4 regions of the Paenibacillus andongensis genome follow, and region 2 is predicted to be linked to each of the others. Evidence: riboswitches for the same ligand, from Rfam matches in the RefSeq annotation. Region 2 holds a riboswitch; each other region holds the start of a gene.
The links. Region 2 has a riboswitch for cyclic di-GMP ahead of NYR53_RS02860 (S-layer homology domain-containing protein). Riboswitches for the same ligand answer to the same signal wherever they lie in the genome.
Positions count from the first base shown of each region.

Region 1: it holds a riboswitch for cyclic di-GMP, as region 2 does, so the genes downstream of both, NYR53_RS25520 (hypothetical protein) here and NYR53_RS02860 (S-layer homology domain-containing protein) in region 2, are expected to answer to the same signal.
Region 3: it holds a riboswitch for cyclic di-GMP, as region 2 does, so the genes downstream of both, NYR53_RS21760 (putative bifunctional diguanylate cyclase/phosphodiesterase) here and NYR53_RS02860 (S-layer homology domain-containing protein) in region 2, are expected to answer to the same signal.
Region 4: it holds a riboswitch for cyclic di-GMP, as region 2 does, so the genes downstream of both, NYR53_RS01140 (transglutaminase-like domain-containing protein) here and NYR53_RS02860 (S-layer homology domain-containing protein) in region 2, are expected to answer to the same signal.

Region 1 is NZ_CP104467.1:5,690,253-5,695,106, forward strand. Features, by position in the region: gene NYR53_RS25500 (MarR family winged helix-turn-helix transcriptional regulator) at 1-50, opposite strand, end outside; gene NYR53_RS25505 (hypothetical protein) at 232-360, opposite strand; gene gloA2 (SMU1112c/YaeR family gloxylase I-like metalloprotein) at 350-745, opposite strand; gene NYR53_RS25515 (exopolyphosphatase) at 822-1,736, opposite strand; gene NYR53_RS25520 (hypothetical protein) at 1,873-2,178, opposite strand; cyclic di-GMP riboswitch class I at 2,283-2,376, opposite strand; gene NYR53_RS25525 (MDR family MFS transporter) at 2,486-3,709, opposite strand; gene NYR53_RS25530 (UCP032817 domain-containing protein) at 4,805-4,854, opposite strand, start outside.
Region 2 is NZ_CP104467.1:609,715-614,568, forward strand. Features, by position in the region: gene NYR53_RS02855 (stalk domain-containing protein) at 1-2,088, opposite strand, end outside; cyclic di-GMP riboswitch class I at 2,155-2,242, opposite strand; cyclic di-GMP riboswitch class I at 2,565-2,655, shown strand; gene NYR53_RS02860 (S-layer homology domain-containing protein) at 2,717-4,854, shown strand, end outside.
Region 3 is NZ_CP104467.1:4,744,359-4,749,212, forward strand. Features, by position in the region: gene NYR53_RS21745 (electron transfer flavoprotein subunit beta/FixA family protein) at 1-733, opposite strand, end outside; gene NYR53_RS21750 (GNAT family N-acetyltransferase) at 1,067-1,507, opposite strand; gene NYR53_RS21755 (HAD family hydrolase) at 1,531-2,181, opposite strand; cyclic di-GMP riboswitch class I at 2,378-2,470, shown strand; gene NYR53_RS21760 (putative bifunctional diguanylate cyclase/phosphodiesterase) at 2,533-4,308, shown strand; gene NYR53_RS21765 (MFS transporter) at 4,329-4,854, opposite strand, start outside.
Region 4 is NZ_CP104467.1:251,205-256,058, reverse strand. Features, by position in the region: gene NYR53_RS01145 (collagen binding domain-containing protein) at 1-1,210, opposite strand, end outside; gene NYR53_RS01140 (transglutaminase-like domain-containing protein) at 1,405-2,211, opposite strand; cyclic di-GMP riboswitch class I at 2,224-2,311, opposite strand; gene NYR53_RS01135 (class D sortase) at 2,397-3,104, opposite strand; gene NYR53_RS01130 (SdrD B-like domain-containing protein) at 3,616-4,854, shown strand, end outside.

The sequences.
Region 1 (4,854 bases), 2.6 Mb from region 2:
GAATCCAAAGACCTTGCAATCATTCCAACCTCACGTAGAATTTCCTTCATATTTGCAACTCCGCTAATCATGTATTTTTAAAATGTCGTAAGAAAATAGTACTTCATTTTTATTGCATTTACAACAAAAATCCCGCAGACTTTTTCAACGGACAAGTAAATAAAAATCCCTCAACGGCTCATCCGACCTAGCTGCATGTATGCAGCGGTCAGATCAAGCTAGTGAGGGATTTTATTTTATAAACAAAAACCAAATCAATAATGCCCATAGGGGAATGGACACAAGAATACTCCATAAGCAGCCTTTGGCAAACCGCAGCTTCGGCTCCTGTTCAGTCCTTTCTTGACGATCATTTGGCATGTTCCACCAACTCCAAGGGCAGCCCATCCGGATCTGCAAAAAAAGTATATTGGTCACCGGTAATAGGATCAATCCGCACCGGTTCTACCGCAATCCCCTTGCTCTCAAGTTCTTTAACGCTTTGTTCCATATTCGGCACAACAAAAGCCAAATGCCTAAGGCCCCTTGCCTCAGGCTGGTTAACTCGCAGCGGAGGGTTCGGAAATGAAAATAACTCGATCTGCTGTTCGGTCTTCCCGATGCGCAAATCCAACTTATAGGAGTCACGTTCTGCACGATATGTTTCGTGTATGACCGTTAATCCAAGTAAATCGACATAGAAGTGTTTCGATCGCTCATAATTTGAGCTAATGATTGCCACATGATGAATTTGTGCTAACTCCACTCCATTCCCTCCTGTCCCCATTTCGTGAAAAACCGCATTCCGGGAACTCCCCATCCTGCGGTCCGTTTCATTCATTTTATCCGTCTGTTCGCATCGTTTCAACAATTTTCTTCAAAACTTCCTCAGCGTTCACATAGTCAACTTGGCAAGTACCTGCTGCATGATGACCGCCTCCACCATTTTGAAGCATCAAGTTACCAATATTCGTTTTCGATGTGCGATTCACAATGCTGTGTCCACAAGCAAAGACGCAGTTTTGTTTATTTCGGCCATCGATGACCCAAATCGAGATATTTTGCTCTGGATACAGGGCATACACCATGAAACGGTTCCCTGGATAGATGGTTTCCACATCACGAAGGTCGGTAATAATAACATTGCCTTCCGTCCGCGTATAGGTTTGAAGCATATCACGATATAAGGCATCTAATTCGAAATACCGCGCCACGCGCTCTTTCACATCTGGCAATTCCATAATCTCATGAACGGACATTGTTGCACAGTGCTCCACGAGATCTTCCATCAATTGATAGTTACTGATCCGATAATCGCGATAACGCCCTAAACCCGTTCGAGCATCCATGATAAAAGATAATAAATCCCATCCGCTCGGATTCAAAATATCTTCTTTGCTGAACTGCGCCGAATCCGCTTTATCCACCCCGCGCATAATATCGTCGATATCTCCGAAGGTCTCTCGCCCTCCATAGTAATCATAAACAACACGTGCCGCACTTGGCGCGATACGGGTTTCTCCTTTGAATTCAACCTTCTCCCCCATCCGCTCAAGTTCACTGGAATGATGATCGAACCACAAGCCACAACCCGCTACATAAGGGACATTGGCCAAAATATCGTTTTCTGAAACCTCAATCAAACCGTCCTGCATATCTTTGGGATGGACAAATTTCATCTCATCTACCATGTTTAACTTTTTGAAAAGCATCGCGCATACTAAACCATCAAAATCCGAACGTGTGATTAATCTCATGCTATGTATCCCCCTAATAATAGTTCCTAAGCACTACTAAAACCTATGAGATTCATTATATCAGCTAGTGTCAATTTGTGACAATGATTTTGTCTTTACATAACCCTTACAGCTGGTAATAAAAAAAACGATACGCCTAGATAGGCTGTACCGTTCTTAATTTGGATGATAAGCATTGATAGAGCCTTGTCAAAAATGCTTCAATTTGCGACATCGGCGGCATTTTAACCGAAAGTTTAACTTCGCCTTTCCAGTAAAAAATCAAGATGCTGTTGTTTCTCCCATGAAACATTTCAACATCCCAACAAGCTTCATTTAACGCGTACTCTTCCCGATTAATCATGAGCTTCGGTCCATCCGTGGAAGGTACCAAACGGGCAACATGGTTACCACATAACGAAGTCACTTTTTGTTCTTCTTGTAGTATTCCTTCAGATTGCATGCTGCTGGATCCTCCTTTTATTTTTACATAAATTTGTTATGACAGAGAGAAAAACCCCACCATAGTGAACCGATCGGAGGGGTTCTGATGTTGATACCCAATCGTTCGGCGGCTGGCTGGCTGCGAGTCCGGTTTTAGGACAAGGAAGCCCCTTTAGCTTTGCGTCACTGGCTTTCGCCAGCTTTGCCTTTGTCGAGATGTCTTTCTAACTATCTGAAGAGCTAAGTAATAAATATCTACTCTCTCAAGGATACGGGAACTCGTTTTGAAATCGAATAGTTCCTAAGAACTAATTTTGCAATATTTTTCAAAAAAATTCTTTTTTCGACGTATTTTTTAACATTATTTGACGAATAGAGCCTCTCCAATAAAAAAAGGACCCGGTAATCGTAAGAACGGCCATAAGAACATACAACGTATTTCCACCATAAGACACTAACAAGAACCCACCAACCCAAGGTCCAATAAAGTGGCCTATGTTCGTTAGTGTTTGAGCACCAAAATACGTGCCACGCATATGCTCGGGAGCTAATTTGTCAATCAACATATTAGCAGCAGGATAATTTAAAATCTCGCCAAAGGTGAAAATACCCATCGAAATAATAAGCCATACCAGCGAGTGGGAAAATGCAAAGCCAACATCCCCTAACGCAAACATTAGGTTACCAACTATTATTGCAGCAAGTGGCGTGTACTTCTCAGCCCAACGAGTAAGTGGAATCTGCATGGCGATAACCACAATCGCGTTCACACTCATTAAGATCGCAAACATTTTCACACCATCCACAAAACTATGCTCCAAATATTGCGAAAGTGTCACCATCACCTGTGAGTAGCCGATAGCTCCAATAATACCGCCAAGGATATACAATCGAAAAGTAACATCACTGCGAATCACTCGCAAAGCAGAAACAAAGGTAACTGAAGATTTCTTCTCACCCTCGATTTTCTTGATGCCAAAAACGATGAGCAGTGCATAAAGGGTGACCGCATAAATAAAATAAATGGTTCCTGTAATAAGAAAAGGCAGCGCACCGTTCATCGTAGCGAAAAAGGCACCCAAAAGTGGTCCGACAGCAACTCCTACATTGATAGCCATATACCGCATCGAAAACACCTTAAGTCTCTTCGCAGGTTCTGTGAGATCGGCCATCAACGCCTGAGATACAGGCTCATAAAATGACCGGCACAAGCCGTTCAGCATATTTAGCAGCATAAAAAGGATTGGTAATTTAACTATGCCGAAGCCTAAGAACACGAATGCCCAGCCAAAAAGCGCAGCCAGCATAATAATGCGCCTACCGAATCGGTCCGATAAGGTGCCCCCAATAAAGCCGCCTACGGTTCCAGCCAAAGAACCCATTCCGATGACAATTCCGATCATCACCGCGCTCATCGACGTATGTCTAGCTAAATAAATCGCGAGAAAAGGCAAACTCATGGAGGATGCTGCCCGAGCCATAACGGTTCCAAGAATTAACGTATGTACAATAGGATGATAAGAACTTAGAAAACCACGTAACCGATTCATTTAAAAGGACTCCTATCGCCGCTTAATTTACCGTGGGTCAAAGAAATCGACACCGAATTCCAATTATACACGAAAAATGACGATATGTGTCTTCAATTTGTTCTAAATTTCGAATGTGGCGCGCGGGATCGTGTCAGGATGGCGGGGTTCAGGTTGGTTCTCGACAAGCATGGATGCAAAATGTACATCTAAATTTGTTAAAAGCGGCTTATTGGGAGAGTTATCATGCATTTTGTACATCAAATTTAAAGCGAATCCGGCTTTTTAGCCTGAAGTGGTAGATTTAGATGTAGTTTTTGCAGCTTCTGCCTAGCAACAGCTAGTTTGAGCAGAAATTACCTGCACTTTTTGCATCAAATTACAAGGCTGTGGAAGGCGAGATTATCTACTTTGTTAAGATGGGGGTTCCGGCGTAAGTGATATCACCATTCGTTGAAGCTGGGGGTACTAGTTACTCTAAAAGATGGCAAGCGTTGGGTTGGCAGATATAGCAGCTGGATTCTACTTTATAGGAGGATAGATCCCCGATTGCCTGTATTGGGCATGTGACATGCTCCGTTATCGGTGGTTACAGTAGAAGTAATTTCAAAATTTCGGTACTAAGCTGCTGATCCGAGACTCAAGGGGAACGAGGAGCCGCTATTTTCCGTTATTATGTCGATATGGGCCCTTATGCGGAACGAGGGGACGCTATTTTAGTGTTTTTGCGATTTTTACACCTCTGACGCGTGAAATAGCGGCTCCTCATTCCGCGAAACCATGAAATACGCGGTTTCGAGCAAAATAAGGTATCTACGTTCCGTCGAGCTGGGAGTCAGTAATGCTGCACTTTCATATGTGAAGCTAATTTTAAGAGTAGGCTCGGCTTCCTCCCATACTCAAACAAAAAGCACTCTCCGACGAAGAGTGCAAACGAGCGTGTCTACTGTTCTTTGTGTTCTCTGTGTTCATTGTGTTCTCTCTGTTCTCTCTGTTCTCTCTGTTCTCTCTGTTCTCTCTGTTCTCTCTGTTCTCTCTGTTCTCTCTGTTCTCTCTGTTCTTTGTATTCTCTGTGTTCTCTCTGTTCTCTATGTTCTTACTGTTCCACGGCTTAACCTAGCTGCCGCCACCGCCGCAACTAGACCCGCAGCTCGATCCTGACGAGC
Region 2 (4,854 bases):
CTTGAATTGTCCAATCAGAACGTCACCAGTCCGGTCTCTACCCATAAGTTCTCCATTAAAATAAATGGTTCCCCAGCCCACAACATTATCATTAATGAACTCGGCATCGTACCAGATTGTGCCATCTTCGTGATAGAGCTTCCCTTTTCCGTACATATGCCCGTCTTTAAGCTGACCTTCATAAAGCAAGTTGCCGGCTTTGTCGTACAGCTTGCCTTCCGTTGCAGGGTCATAGAGATATACGGCTTTGAGGTTCGCATCCCACACCACTTTTCGACCGGAAGCTTCACCAACCAATCTAAGAGGGACGAACGTGTACCCCTTTTGAAGGTAAGGGGCTGTTGGCAGTTCGGATGTCTTTTCATTAACGGTTGCTTGCGACTGTCCTAATGTGAGACTAATCGACGTTCCCTCTTTGCTGCCTGTAACCGTTTGGGATGCTTCGTCCCAATTTACTTGCAAACCCAGCTTTTCGAAAATAGGTCGAAACTCAACCGTTGTAGAACTGTCCTTAAGTTGAGGCTGTTCGTGGAAGATTACTTCCTCTCCGTCAAGATAAACACGAATAGGTTTGTCTGCGTTCACTTGCGTAATGGTTTTCCGCATCCAATAGTCCCGGAGGGAAGCTGCATTCATATCTTGATAAAGCACTGCGTAAACCCCGCCGCTATGAATTTGGGTACGAAGAAGTTGATTTTTTTCCTCGATAATCCCCCCTGCATAGATCCATTTGCCCTCAACGAGTTTATAAATTCCCAGCTTGCTAAGCTGATCGGAAGGGACACGAGATGGCATATAGGCCATTTTTAGGACATGGTAATCGAATGCTTCTTGTACGTCGACCGACCATGGGAGGCTCACCATTTTCTGTTCCGGTTGAAGAGCTTTGGTCAGTTCCAGTTTCGGACCTTCCACTGTATACCGAATGCTTGTATAATCGCCCCCTTTATAGGAAAACGGATTCTCGAACGGAGAGGATAAAATAACCGCGCGATCGGAAGTCGCCAACTCGTGCACGCTGCTCGGACTGCTTCCGCCGAAGAAACCCGTCACTTGTTCAGGTATTTTATCTGCATAAGGGACAGCTGAAACTAGTGTATCCTGAATGGCGTTACCTTCACCTGTAGATTGAAGGGTTCGAAGAATCAGATTGTTATCCACGTTTTTCAAAATAATTGTGCTTCCGGTAACACCCAATAGCTTCTCGCCTTGATCGGCTGCTACATCGGCTTGCTTGTTTTGCAAGTTTGCTGCCATCACCACTTTATGTCCATCTTTCTCAACAGTCCATGCCGCAATTTCCTTACTTACGAAAATATCGAGAGGGATAGCTACCTTGTCAAATAGGCTAAGTACACTAGGTAGTGAATCCGGTTGAGTAACGTCGATCATTCTCAATTGAAATTTTAGTTGATTGTAGGGCTGTTGAATCCATACGACGTATTTGCCGTTGAATGCGACTGGATGACTGTTGTATAAACTGCCATCATTTTTATCCCACAGAACTCGTAAAGTCTTGCTTGCAATGTCGTAAAGCTTAAGCCTATTCTCCGAAGAACCATAATAGGCGACTTGGCCGTTCGCCAAAGTAGCATCTTGACCTTTTCCAATGATATTTGTTTCCTTAGTTGTCATATTGTACACATTAAGAGTGCTTGTAGATTTATCTTTGTAGACTATGTATTCGCCGTCCGTTTGAAGATCTTCATAATAGCCCGGCTTGACATCTGCTTGGGTAGATTCGCCGGTTTGAAGATTAACCATTATAATAATTTTTTGACTATCCAGATATATGGCATAATTATTCGCTGCCGATAATTTTGCTTTGTAGGTCTGGGTCTCGGTTAGTTGTTTTAATTCGCCGCTATACAAATCCCGGGCGAACACTTGATAGAATTTGTTCTCGTCATCTCCCATCCAAACCATCTTGGAATCGGTAATGATCGGAAACTCAGGTACCGAGTAGTCTGTTGAGTTATCCTTTTTGGTGAATGTTGCAGCACTTACATGCACTTCCGGCAAGAAGGACAGCGAGCCAAACGCCAGCATGAGCGCAAGTGCCCCTAACGCAATTTTTTTAAACTTCACGTTGAAATACCCCCCCTTTTTTTATTAAAACCCTATAAATTCCGTGCATGCAAAAAAGCCAAACTATAGAGCGACCCGGCTATCATATCCCGAAGGGGACGTAGACCCGTAGCTTTGCGACTCCGGCTTTCGCGCGAATGTGCCTTTGATCTTATTGTATTGGCTTAAACAGGTATGCTACCCTTAACCATTATATGGTATTTGTGTTAATTCTACAATATACGACATATAGTCTAATACTTATTTGAAAGATTTATTTGTTCCGCTTATAGTTCTCACGAAGGGGATGGGGAAGAACATCCCAATTACCTCGCTATAGTACTACCCGGTTTGGGATTCAGTCGTAAGTATTTCAAAATGGAATTTAAAAATAATTTGTCGAAAATGGAAAATATTTGTTTCCTATTAAATTAATTAAGTATATAATTGTTGCTAGGCAATTAGAACTATTCGATAGGTCCTAGAGTCATTCCGAGAATAAGAAACGGCAAATCCGTCCGAAAGGCGGAGACGCAAAGCCACGGGTCTAAGCAAGGGCATTCCTTGTACGACAGCCGGGCCGCCTACATTCCTTTTGGAGTGGCTTTTTTTATTGCCTTTATATCAAAGTAATAGAGAGGAAGATTATATGTTGGCAAGGTTGCTGGGGAAAATTGTATTTATTGTTATGTTTTTGACCGTTCAAATCGTATCTTTCTCAGGTTTAGCGCAAGCAGAAAACCAACCAGCATTACGTGACATTAATGGGTATTGGGCAGAGGATGCCATAAACGAATGGATCGGAAATGGATTGATTTCGGGCTATGCCGATCAAACCTTTCAACCCGATAAAGTCATTACCAGGGCGGAATTCATATTACTTGTCAACAAGGCATTTGGGTATCTCCATAAAGATGACCAAACCTTCAAAGATGTTTCTCTGGAAAAATGGTTCTATAACGATGTGGCCAAAGCAAAATATGCCGGCTATATTTCCGGGTTCGATGACGGCTCCTTTCGTCCAGATCAACCGATTAGCAGAGAACAGGCTGCCAAAATCATCTATCAACTTATACAATTAAAAGACGTGTTACCAAAGAGTGATACGCGAACGTTTCTCGATGAGCAGCAAATGTCTGACTGGAGCAAGCCTTACATAAAAGCAGTCGCCTCGGAGGGTTATCTTAAAGGATATCCTGATCAGAGCTTCCGTCCTCAGAAATCCATTACAAGAGCAGAAGCCGTAGTGATGCTAGATAATGCCGTAGGGCATTTGATCCATAAGCCTGGAACTTATACTCCAAAAGCTGATGTTGAAGGGAATATGACGGTCAACAGCGGCGGTGTCACTATAAAAAATGCTGTGATCAAAGGCGATCTCATCTTGGCAGCGGGGATAGGGGAGGGGGAAGTGTTCCTTGATCACGTGACAGTAAAGGGAAGAACGATTGTGAATGGGGGCGGAGAAAACAGCATTGAAATTCAAGATTCAACCCTCAATCAGATGGTGGTTCAAAAGGACTTCGGCAGAGTCAGAGTTTTTACTAAAGGCTCTACGATAATAAGCGATACCATTATCAAATCGGGTGCGAAATTAGAACAAGAGCAAGGAAACGAGGGCTTCCAATCTGTTTCCGTGCAAGGAACGACTGTGAATGATGTCGTTCAGTTAGTAGGTACATTTGTGAAAGTTGACCTGAAGTCGACGGTAACTGTCGAGGTTTCCAGTCAATCCGTTGTCACCTTGCTTGAAACGCAAGCAGGTTCGGAAGGCTCAGGAATCAAGATGCTGGGCAATGCCATATTGGAGCAGATCATTTTACAATCAGCCGCGAAAGTGACGGGAGAAGGCTCGATACTTAATGCGGTGATTAAGGTGGAAGGCGTAAGCTTTGAGCAAATTGTAAAGAAATATACACTTGGCGATCTGGTAAAACTCGTCGTAATTGGCGGTAAGGAAGTTACAGGAAACTCTCCGGTTACTACACCTGGATCAACGAACATATCTCCTGTTCCGAATGAGGACAGCCCGGGAGGAGGTGTACCTCCTGGGAAGCCGACAGGTGGAGAACCGGATACTGAGCCGGGAAATGTAGAGGATATTAATGCTGCTTTTATCATACAAAACAAGGTATACACACTGTACCCAGCCATGGCAGATTATTCGACGGTTCAATGGGACGTTTCAAACACGGTTACACAGGATACATACCAGACCGAATATAGTGGGACGGTAGAAGACGTAGGAATCTACAGCATTATAGGCGGATCGGTTTCTCCAGCTCCGTATGACGTAACCAAACGAAATTCAACAAAGCATTATTCCGGGGTTCTGTTATCCAGCATTACTGTTAACGAAAGCGTGTATGCTCAGGTTTATTATGTTGGCAACGAGATGATTTCTTATCAAATCAATGGCAGTTACGCTGTCCATGATCTAGGTAATCAGCTGACAGAACAGGCGGTGCCGCTCGCTGCAGGGGATAGGATTACGCTCGTTTACGGAAGTCAGTATCTTGTTTTTGCAACATGGAACGGAAGTGATTGGGAACTTGATGGGATTTATGATCAACTTGAGTCTCCAACTGGTCTAAAAGCATCCACAGTATCGAATAGGGAGATCGCTTTGCAATGGAACCCAGTTGCGAATGCGGACCAGTACCATATTTATTACAGCGCAACTGCTACTGGCAAGTTTGTTCCCTTGGAGGATCAAAATGGTAAACCGATTACGGTAACCGGAACGACCTATGTCGATAGCACGAATCTTCCACATACGACACGATA
Region 3 (4,854 bases), 3.5 Mb from region 2:
TAACCGCTCTTACCTCCGGCACCCATGTTTTGGCAACGATCGTGGGTGAGCCTTTTAGCCCGATTTTCGCTTTTTCAAGATCCGGGAAATCAGCTGTCGTCCAAACCGTCGGCTTATAACGCGCAGCCCGAATCATGCCAGGCAGCGATGCTCGTCTCACCTTATTCAGTTCCTTCAGCGCCGTGATCAGCACCGGCATGCTTGTCTCAACGACTTCAATGCCATCTTCCAATAGCCGATGAACACGAACTTTCCGCCGCTTTTCATCCACACTGGCAACTTTGTTTACATAAGTAAGCTGTTCCAAATCCAATCGGCATGCGACGCCAGGCCCAACCTGCCCCGTGTCGCCGTCCAGCGTTTGTTTGCCGCAAAAAACGATGTCCACCGGTCCCCACGTTTCGGCAATTTTACGGATGGTTCGGGCAACAACGTACGATGTCGCCAGCGTGTCCGCACCTGCGAAGCCGCGGTCCGTCACTAATACAGCATCGTCAGCGCCAAGGGAGATGCACTCCTTTAACCCTTTCTCCGCAGGTGGCGGCCCCATTGTTACCACTGTAATCCTCGCACCTTGTTCATCTTTAATACGGAGCGCCTCTTCCAGCCCATGCATATCATAGAAGTTCACGATACTTGGGACACCTTGGCGAATTAACGTATTATTTTTCGGGTCAATGCGAATTTCTCTAGAGTCAGGTACCTGCTTGATACAAACGACAATATGCAGCATCTCTGCACCCTCCTATTTCTTAGGAACTTGCTTGCACATTCGACAGCTAACGGATCTGGGCTTGTCAGCATTGTGAATTTCGTCACTTAAAATGACGAATCGAAATCGCTTTCAAAGCACTTGTATAAAGTTAATAATCTACAACAATATATGCGAAAAGCTTCCTAACATGACTCTTACTTTCGTCCAAGGCTCGAATGAAATCTTACCGATCTTGATCGGAACACAAAAAAAAGGATCTGAGCCGCGAGTCGCGACTAAGATCCTTTTTTCCAATTTCAATTTCCAAAAATAACGAATTCTAGTTCCACTAAAGTAGCGGGCCCGACATTATTAATCTTCTTCCGCTTCTTCTACCTCATACGTACATAAGAAACGCTCTACACCGGGATATTTCTCCCCTAAGCTTCGAATAACGAATCCAATATTTCTATAGAACTGGACACTTTCTTCATCGGTTTCAGCCACGATTCGAATGGGACTCATATCTTCAATAATTTCAAGGATAATCCCTCGCCCAAAGCCTACCCCTCTGCTCTCCGGTTCAACGGCAAGATGAGTGATCGTCATCTCCTGATTATTACTAAGTTCAAAGCCGATGATGCCCACCATGATACCTTCGGATTCATACCCAAATAACCACAGATTAGCATCATTTTCATAACGCTCAAGAACAGGCTGCAGCGCCTCTGGATCGGGAAAAACACTGTAACTAAGCAGTTCTTGTATTTCGTTTTCGTTTAGTCGAGATTTCACATTCACTAACATCTTCATTCACTACTTTCATTAATCATTATCTACACATAATCTAACAACTTAAGCAAGCTGTCAATATTCGCTATAGGGGTAATCCCCTTCTCCTCCATCAAGTGCCCGTTAGGCCCATAGCTGATAAAGGGGATCCCAGCATCTATGGATGCTCTGCCATCTATCCACGAATCTCCGATGGATATCCATTCGCTCTCAAGAATTTGTGGAAAATGCTGCTTTGCAGCTAAGTATCCGGAAGGCGATGGTTTCATGTCTTCCATCTGCTCTCTTCCGATAACCAAATCAAAGTATGGACGAATTCCAGTCGTTTCCAGCGCATGAACCGCTGCCTTATAAGAATTGTTTGTCACAATAACCAGGACATAACCCTTCATTAAAACATTCAAAAGCTCAGAAACATCGGACTCCAGTCCTGCGCCCTCCATGCCGATTAGTTCGTGCTCAACGACCATTTTCATCACTTCGGTATAGGACTCTTCAGGCATCCCCTTCGCTTTCACATACGCAATCATGGTTGATGTTGTATGTTCTTGAAACGGAAAGCTAACCGGCAATAGATCATGTTCAATAAGGTAGTCCGCCACTTGCTTTTTCATCATTTGGAAATTAATTCTAGACCTCAGCAGTGTATTATCCATGTCAAAAATAATGCCTCGAACTTGGCTTGATTTCATCATTGAACCTCACCTATCCATCTCTAGAACTACAGAAAATTTGAGAAATTAGTATTATAAATTATTTTTAGTAGAATTCGACATGATTCGCTAATTACCGCTATAGACACGTCATTTTTAACTAATTATAATGAGTCGTATTAACTGGTATATAGGCTTAATACATCATTAACTAGTGCCTTTTGAACTACATATATAGAATCGTCAAAAGCAAACCATTGGAAACAATGCGACGCAAAGCCATGACCTAAGGCATCCCTAATTGGGATGCTATGGACGACAGGTTACCGAGTCAAGGAGTTCATCCTTTCATTCGGGATGGACTTTTTTATTTATACGAAATGAGGTCGATTCATGCATCATATGCTAATAGATAATTTTCCTATTTACCTCATGCTGCTAACGTTCATTATTTCAATAACTGCTATTTACTTATCTTTTACTAACAAAACTGCACTCCAAGCTTCTATTTTAGAGTCTGCTATCGATTGTATCATGATGTTTAATACAAGTGGGAGAATCATTGCATTTAATCCTGCGGCAGAAGCCATCTTTGGTTACGAACGAGAAGAAGCGCTAGGGCTTACGTTAATCGATTTTCTTTTTGAAAAAGATGGCCAGGAGACCACCTTCTTAAATCTGCTATTCACGGCGAAAGACGAAACGATGATCGGTAAGCGAATCGAATTAAAAGCATATCGATCGGACGGCAGTGTATTTCCGGCGGAAATAACGATTACGTACACTCCGTATAAAGGAAAGGATATCTATACAGCTTATCTACGTGATCTGACTGAAAAAAAGAAGTCCGAGGAAATGATACATCAGCTAGCCTACTTTGATTTGCTGACAGGCTTGCCGAATCGCAACCAATTCAACCAGCTTTTCCAAGATGCGTTAAGCAATGCCAAAAAACATAATCAGAGCTTAGCTCTACTCTTCCTTGATGTAAATCGGTTTAAACTCATCAATGACACCTTAGGCCATCACTTAGGAGATCTAGTTTTGCAAAAGTTCTCCCTACTTCTCTCGGAAAACTTAATTTCACAAAGCATTGTCTCTAGACTCAGCGGCGATGAATTTGTGATTCTGTACCCATTCGGAAATAGGATGTCAGCAGCAGTGCAAGCGGAGAAAATCATTCAGCAATTGGAAGCACCTTTCCAAATAGACGGACGCAATGTTTTTGTTTCAACCAGTATTGGTATCTCATTGTATCCGATCGATGGAGAAGATCCGGAGGTTTTACTGAAAAATGCCGATCAAGCGATGTATCTGGCCAAAGAACGTGGAGGAAACCATTATCAGTTTTATGAACAGGAAATGAGTGTCATTTTTTCGAGGAGAAGTACATGTGAACAATCCCTCCGAACGGCCATCGAACATAATGAGCTCTATCTGATGTACCAGCCCAAATTCCATCTTCCTACCGGAAAAATAATCGGGGTAGAAGCTTTACTACGGTGGGAAAGCCATGAGTTAGGAAGCGTCTCGCCGAAGGAATTTGTTCCAATTGCTGAGGAATCCGGACAAATTATTGCCATAGGGAAATGGGTTTTACAAACAGCCTGCTTACAAATGAAAAAATGGCAAGCTGCGGGGATGGAGCCTGTTCCTATTGCAGTCAATGTCTCTACTGTCCAGTTTCATCAAGAAGATTTGGTGACAATGATTCTCGATATTCTGCATCAAAATGAGCTAGAAACACAGTACTTAGAAATTGAAATTACCGAAAGCGTATCAATGCATAATAGCCTCAGCATCATGGAAAAGCTTTATGCTTTAAAGCGCGAGGGGGTTAAAATCACTGTCAATGATTTTGGAGTTGGTTATTCTTCATTAAGTTATTTACATAAATCTCCTGTCGATACGTTGAAAATTGATAAATCGATTGTACAAGACATTTCCACCGCCACATCCTCATCTTCTATCATTGAAGCTATTATGGCCATGTCACATCGTTTAAACTTGAGTGTCCTTGCGGTAGGTGTAGAAACTAATGAACAGCTCTCTTTTCTAGAGAAATGTGGCTGTCAAAATATCCAAGGATATTTATTCTCAGTTCCACTTACTGCCCAGCTATTTGAAACGAGTTTTGTTATCCATGATGCAAATGCTGGTGCTTTATGAATAAAGCCAGAAGACGTAGACTACTTCGCCTTCTGGCTTTTCAGATTGGACACTGAACGAATAGCAAACGGCATGGCTAATGAAAGTAAGCTTGCCACAAGTCCAAACACGAACATACCATGAATACCCGTATAAAAGATGATGGATTTAGTAAGGATTGCCCCCATAATCGTTACGCTGACCGCTGTCCCAATATTCCGTGCAAAGAGTTGCAGTGAAGTGGAAATCCCCTTCTGGTGCGCTTCTACAAGCTGCTGTGAACCGATTGTAGTAATGGTGAAGATCAAACCATAGGCAAGACCAAGCATTGTTAGTGCGCTAAACGTGTACCAAAAAGGAGTACCCTCGTGAATGAAATAAAATAAGGCGGCTGTAATGACGAGTATCATATTACCTATGACTAAAAGCCGTTTATAGCCATATCGAAGCACCCATTTTCCACCTGGTACAGCAACAGCCATCCACCCCATGGATGTACTCAGAAGTGCAATACCGCTGACAAACAACGAGTAGCCTTGATTTTGCAAGAAGAGAGGTATGAAGCTG
Region 4 (4,854 bases), 360 kb from region 2:
CTTTCTTGCCAGCAGCTGCTTCCGTTGTCACGGTATACTCCCCACTCGGCAATTCACTTCCCAGTGTCTCATTACCACTTGAATTAAACGTTACGGGATAAATATGAAGGGATCCTGCAACTATTTCTTGTGTATCATTGAATAAATCTTTTAGGAATGCTGCTGACTGGGCAATTGTCCTCTCATTATAATTATATTTGATTCCCCAATTAATAATCTGCGTAATGGGACTATAGCTTTCGGCTATTTTATCTAAAGAGCTGCCACGCGTTACATGGACTGTCGCAGAGGCCTGAACAGGGTTTTTATTACTTCCCCCGAACGTTGCCGTATTCACAAAGGTTGCTTTGTCAAAATCGGTTATTGGCGTCGTATATTGAATGCGATAAGCCATATGAATAGGAGATTCCGTGAATCGAACAGAAAGATTGGCTCCTGTTATATTTACTATATATTTACTGCCATCCACCAACGCCCCTTGTACGACACTTCCATCTAATTTGACCCCTAACTCATAGACGGCTACCGTAACAGGAACAGATAGACCTGCTGGGATTGGGTCCGTCATCTCTGCGTTCTCAACAGAATCCAGCGTCTTATTCACATCGACGGTCCAATGAATATCTTTCGGGTTAAATCCAGAGGGTACGCCTCTTTTTTCGATTGTGGAAGTGACCGAAGGTCTAAGATGAAGAGTGAAAATCTGATCACCAGATTGAATCGGAATTGTAATCGTTACCGTTGTGCTTTCCGTAAGTTTACTTATATCTAACTGTGTTCGGAAAGTGAGCGTACCATGTATATTGTCATGGCTTTCGATGTAGTTGTTAAAGGTGATCAGCACTTGATGACTAGCTTGATCAACATGGAAAGTCCCTAACTGATTCTGCCCCATGACCAAACCACCGCTGATATTGTTGAAAAGCAAAAATTGCTGCGGCAGAGTGAATGTAAACGTATCACCACTATGGTACCCATGACCGTTTGGCAGCGACCATGTATAGTCTAGCTGCACTGTGGAGTTTGGCTCATAAACATTGCCGGTCACGACTTGACCTGCGCTGTCATATACAGCCATCGTCACGCTGTCAAGAATATTGTTTGAAATCGTGTTCGCACTGGCCTTAGTAATAAAGCCAATCCCGTAAATACTCTGCATAAAAATTAATAAAGTAATCAGCAGTGCACTCGTTTTTTTCTTCAACATCATTTCATACCTCCATTCATGGATCAATGTTTATAGAGATTATTTATGTGTGCTACCTCCTATGACTTTGAAACAAAATGTATCATTATCAATGATATATGATACAAGATGTATTGTAAATATTGGAATTTATTGTTTTTCACATGGGAAGCACAAAAAAACCTGTACTCCGTTGAGTACAGGTTTCATCATTTCTTCTAATATATTTTGGAAATTTGATAATTATGATCGTTTTTTATAATATCTATTGTTTCACCAGCTTGTATATGTATAGCGTCATACGTGGTGTCGATCGTCACCCATTCCTTACTTTCCTTTAGGAAAACTTGATTCCACGCATGATAAGTATTTGGCGCATGGCTTTCATATCCCATAACCAGACGTGTTGGAATTCCCTCGCTTCTTGCCATTGCCGCAAAAGTAGCTGCAAAGTCATAACAAATTCCGCCCGACGCTTCGTAGGCCGTATCCAGATTAGGCACGTAACTATCTGCTACAGTTTGGGCCTTCTCATAATCATACTGAAAATGTGTCGTGATATATCCATAAATGGCCCTTATTTTGTCGATATCTTTGTCTTTATCTCCAACTAATTGCTTAGCTTCAACGACCGCCTTCGATTCATCGTTCCAATCGATCAACGGAATGGACTGCAGAAATACGGCATTCTCGTCTTCCATTTCTAAATCTATTTGTTCTTGCGCAACAACTTTATATTTATTAGCTCCTATGGACTCGCCAATCAGCACTTTATACGGTCCGTTTCCCAGCTGCAAAGGGTACTGATCCCCTTCTTCGAAGGTGTAGTCATATTTGATATTTTCTCTCATTATTCGAACGAGAACTTTGGTGTTTTTATCTTTTGAATAATGAACCGATATAATTCCTTTATTCAGAGCCTCTTTATCTATCATGGATGGATTGGAAGCTGCAAATATCCCTTGCGGAGCGAAAGTAAACAGAAATACTGCTAGGATCACTGGTATAAATGGTTTCTTAAGCACAAAAAATCCCCTTTCGGTAACTGGCTGCCAACTTAGTTCGGCTAAGGAAGGCCCTTTAGTTTTGCGTCTCTAGTTTTCGCTAGATTTGCCTTTATCGGAGGAACGCACCGAATCCCTATAATCACTATAGTGATAGTGCAATCTTAACATAGGCTTGTCTCTCTGAATAGACAAAATATTACATTTTATTCCTTAGACTGCACCATAATTCCCTTAATCGCAATACGGTGAGTCGGATTTTCCATAGGATGGCAAGTTATTAGCGTAATCTCCCGATCTTTGCCGTTGCCCTTCAGCACCCAGACATCCTCTGGGAGGACATACAGTTTGTCCACTACCTTGTAGATATACGTTTTACTCCCTGTATTCACTTCTATGAAATCCCCTTCGGTGACTTCATCTAATCGATTAAAATTTTTCCCGTAGGTCAGGTTTCGATGACCAGCAATCGCATAATTACCAACAGCTCCTGCTTTGCCCGTTTTGGCGATACTGGCAACGGAAATCTTCAAATTATTCACGGTTGCATCTGTCAGAATAGGGAGCTTCAAATCAATTTTATCAATAGTGAGGACACCCTCTATATTCTTCTGCGGCAAAGTTAATGGCTTCGGTGTCATTTTCATTTCCGCGGCCAAGGGGCTTGGCTGGCTAGTTGGCTGGCCGCTTGACGGCAGAGCTTCCACATCGGGACTGGAAGAAGGCACGACCAACACCGTATCTGTCTCCTCCTCGATGTCAGAAGCTGTCTGATCCATGTTCTGCAGATTTTCCTGCCATTGTTTCAAAATTTTGTTCTGCTGATAGCTCTCATAACGATCGTTTAGCGTTGGATAAAGAAAAAGGATAATCCCAAGAACGATAACTAACAGTGATAGCTTTTTTCTAATCACCAGCGGTACCACCTTTCTCTTGGATCTCATACAACCACAATCATTCCGAAAAAGTTTCCGTTAAGAATATGCCTATTTCTATTCTAGATATTTGAGTAAATTCCTTTCTTATCTTTCCAGCAGGTGTTACAGCAAATAATGATTCGGTAACATAGAATTTTGTCGTTTTTGCAAGAAATTGTTCAGAATTTGTTCAGTCTTATTTGGTGTAATAAAAAGAATTCTTTTTTTGGCATAGTTCGTTTTATAGTCATTAACTGGTAAAAGTTTATCATTTTTCCGAGGAGGTGAAGGACAAATAGAGCAATCTCCACGACTACACAGGCATTTCTTACTCTGATTACAGGATTGTTCGTCCTCATACATAGATTAACGCAGAAACAATAGCACTTATTTCTTATGCCAGGAAGAAGAATCAGGATTTACAGTTGTTTAAGAGACATGCAGTTGGAATATTTTGAAAATAAAATACATTGCCAGCTCATGTTATCTGATTATGGGGGAGCAATGTATGGAACATTTATTGGGTTTGAAAAGAAGCAGAACCCTCTTGCATTTGCCTAAAAGAGTGCTGTTCTTGCTTATGGCTTTATCATTGGCGGTATTACCTTATTACAATTTTGTTGCGTCTGCCGCTATTTCTTTGTCTTTGGAAAAAACAGTAGATAAAACATCAGCAGTACCTGGGGAAACGATCACGTATACGATCAAGTATGCGAATCCGAGTACGACGGAAGATGCCGTGAATATGGTCATCACTGACGTTTTGCCAAATACATTGGACTACGTAGGCGTCGACACCTCGGCTGATGTCGATCATGTCGATTTAAGTACTCCTGGTACAGTTAAATTCGTCATGGATAACCCGCTACCTGCTGGTACAACGGGCGTGCTTAAGCTGAAGACCAAATTCAAGTCAGGGGTAACTCAGCAAGGAGACACCGCGCAGAATACCGCAACAGCTAAAGCTGATAATAGCGGCTCGGTTTCGTCAACTGCACAAGTAGTTACGGCAACTCTGAATCCTGATAACTGGTCGATATCTAAAACCAAAATCCTCCCTACGGTTGATCCTGTTTTGAACAGTGATGTCACCTATCAGGTTAAGCTAAAAGGGAACAGCGCACTTGGTGGCGCAAATATTCAAAACGTTGGAATTTACGACACTCTGCCTGTCGGCTCTACATTTGTTTCAGCCACTGGCGGCGGGGTTTATAGTTCCGTGTACGGCAATGTCTACTGGAGTCTTCCTACATTAAATGCTGGACAGGAAGTCACCTATAATGTCGTGTTAAACTTTCCGAGTCCTACGTTTCAAGTAGGCAATTCGGTAACGAATTCCGTTTACGCTGCAGGTACCAGCCTGAGTGGGGCTGCTCTTACTACAAATACAGCATCCGCTACCCACCTACTTTCAGCTCCAACGCCAGGCGTTTACGGTATCAACAAAGACTCCCGCCAGACTAATGATGAGTATGCTGTCGGTCAGACCGTAGATTACAAAATCAATGGCTTTGGGAATAGCGGCAATGTCCCTTTGAATAGCTTTATTGTCGAGGACAATATACCGAAAGAAATTAATTTAACCCAGATTTCAACAGGTACCTACGCGAATAACACGGATGTCAAAGTCACCTTAGACTACCAGAAAAATGGCGTCGGCGTCTGGATTCCGTGGACTGGTGGCGCGGGTCTCGACACAAGCATCAACCAAACTTTAGATGTATCTTCCTTAGGCCTTATAGGCTCA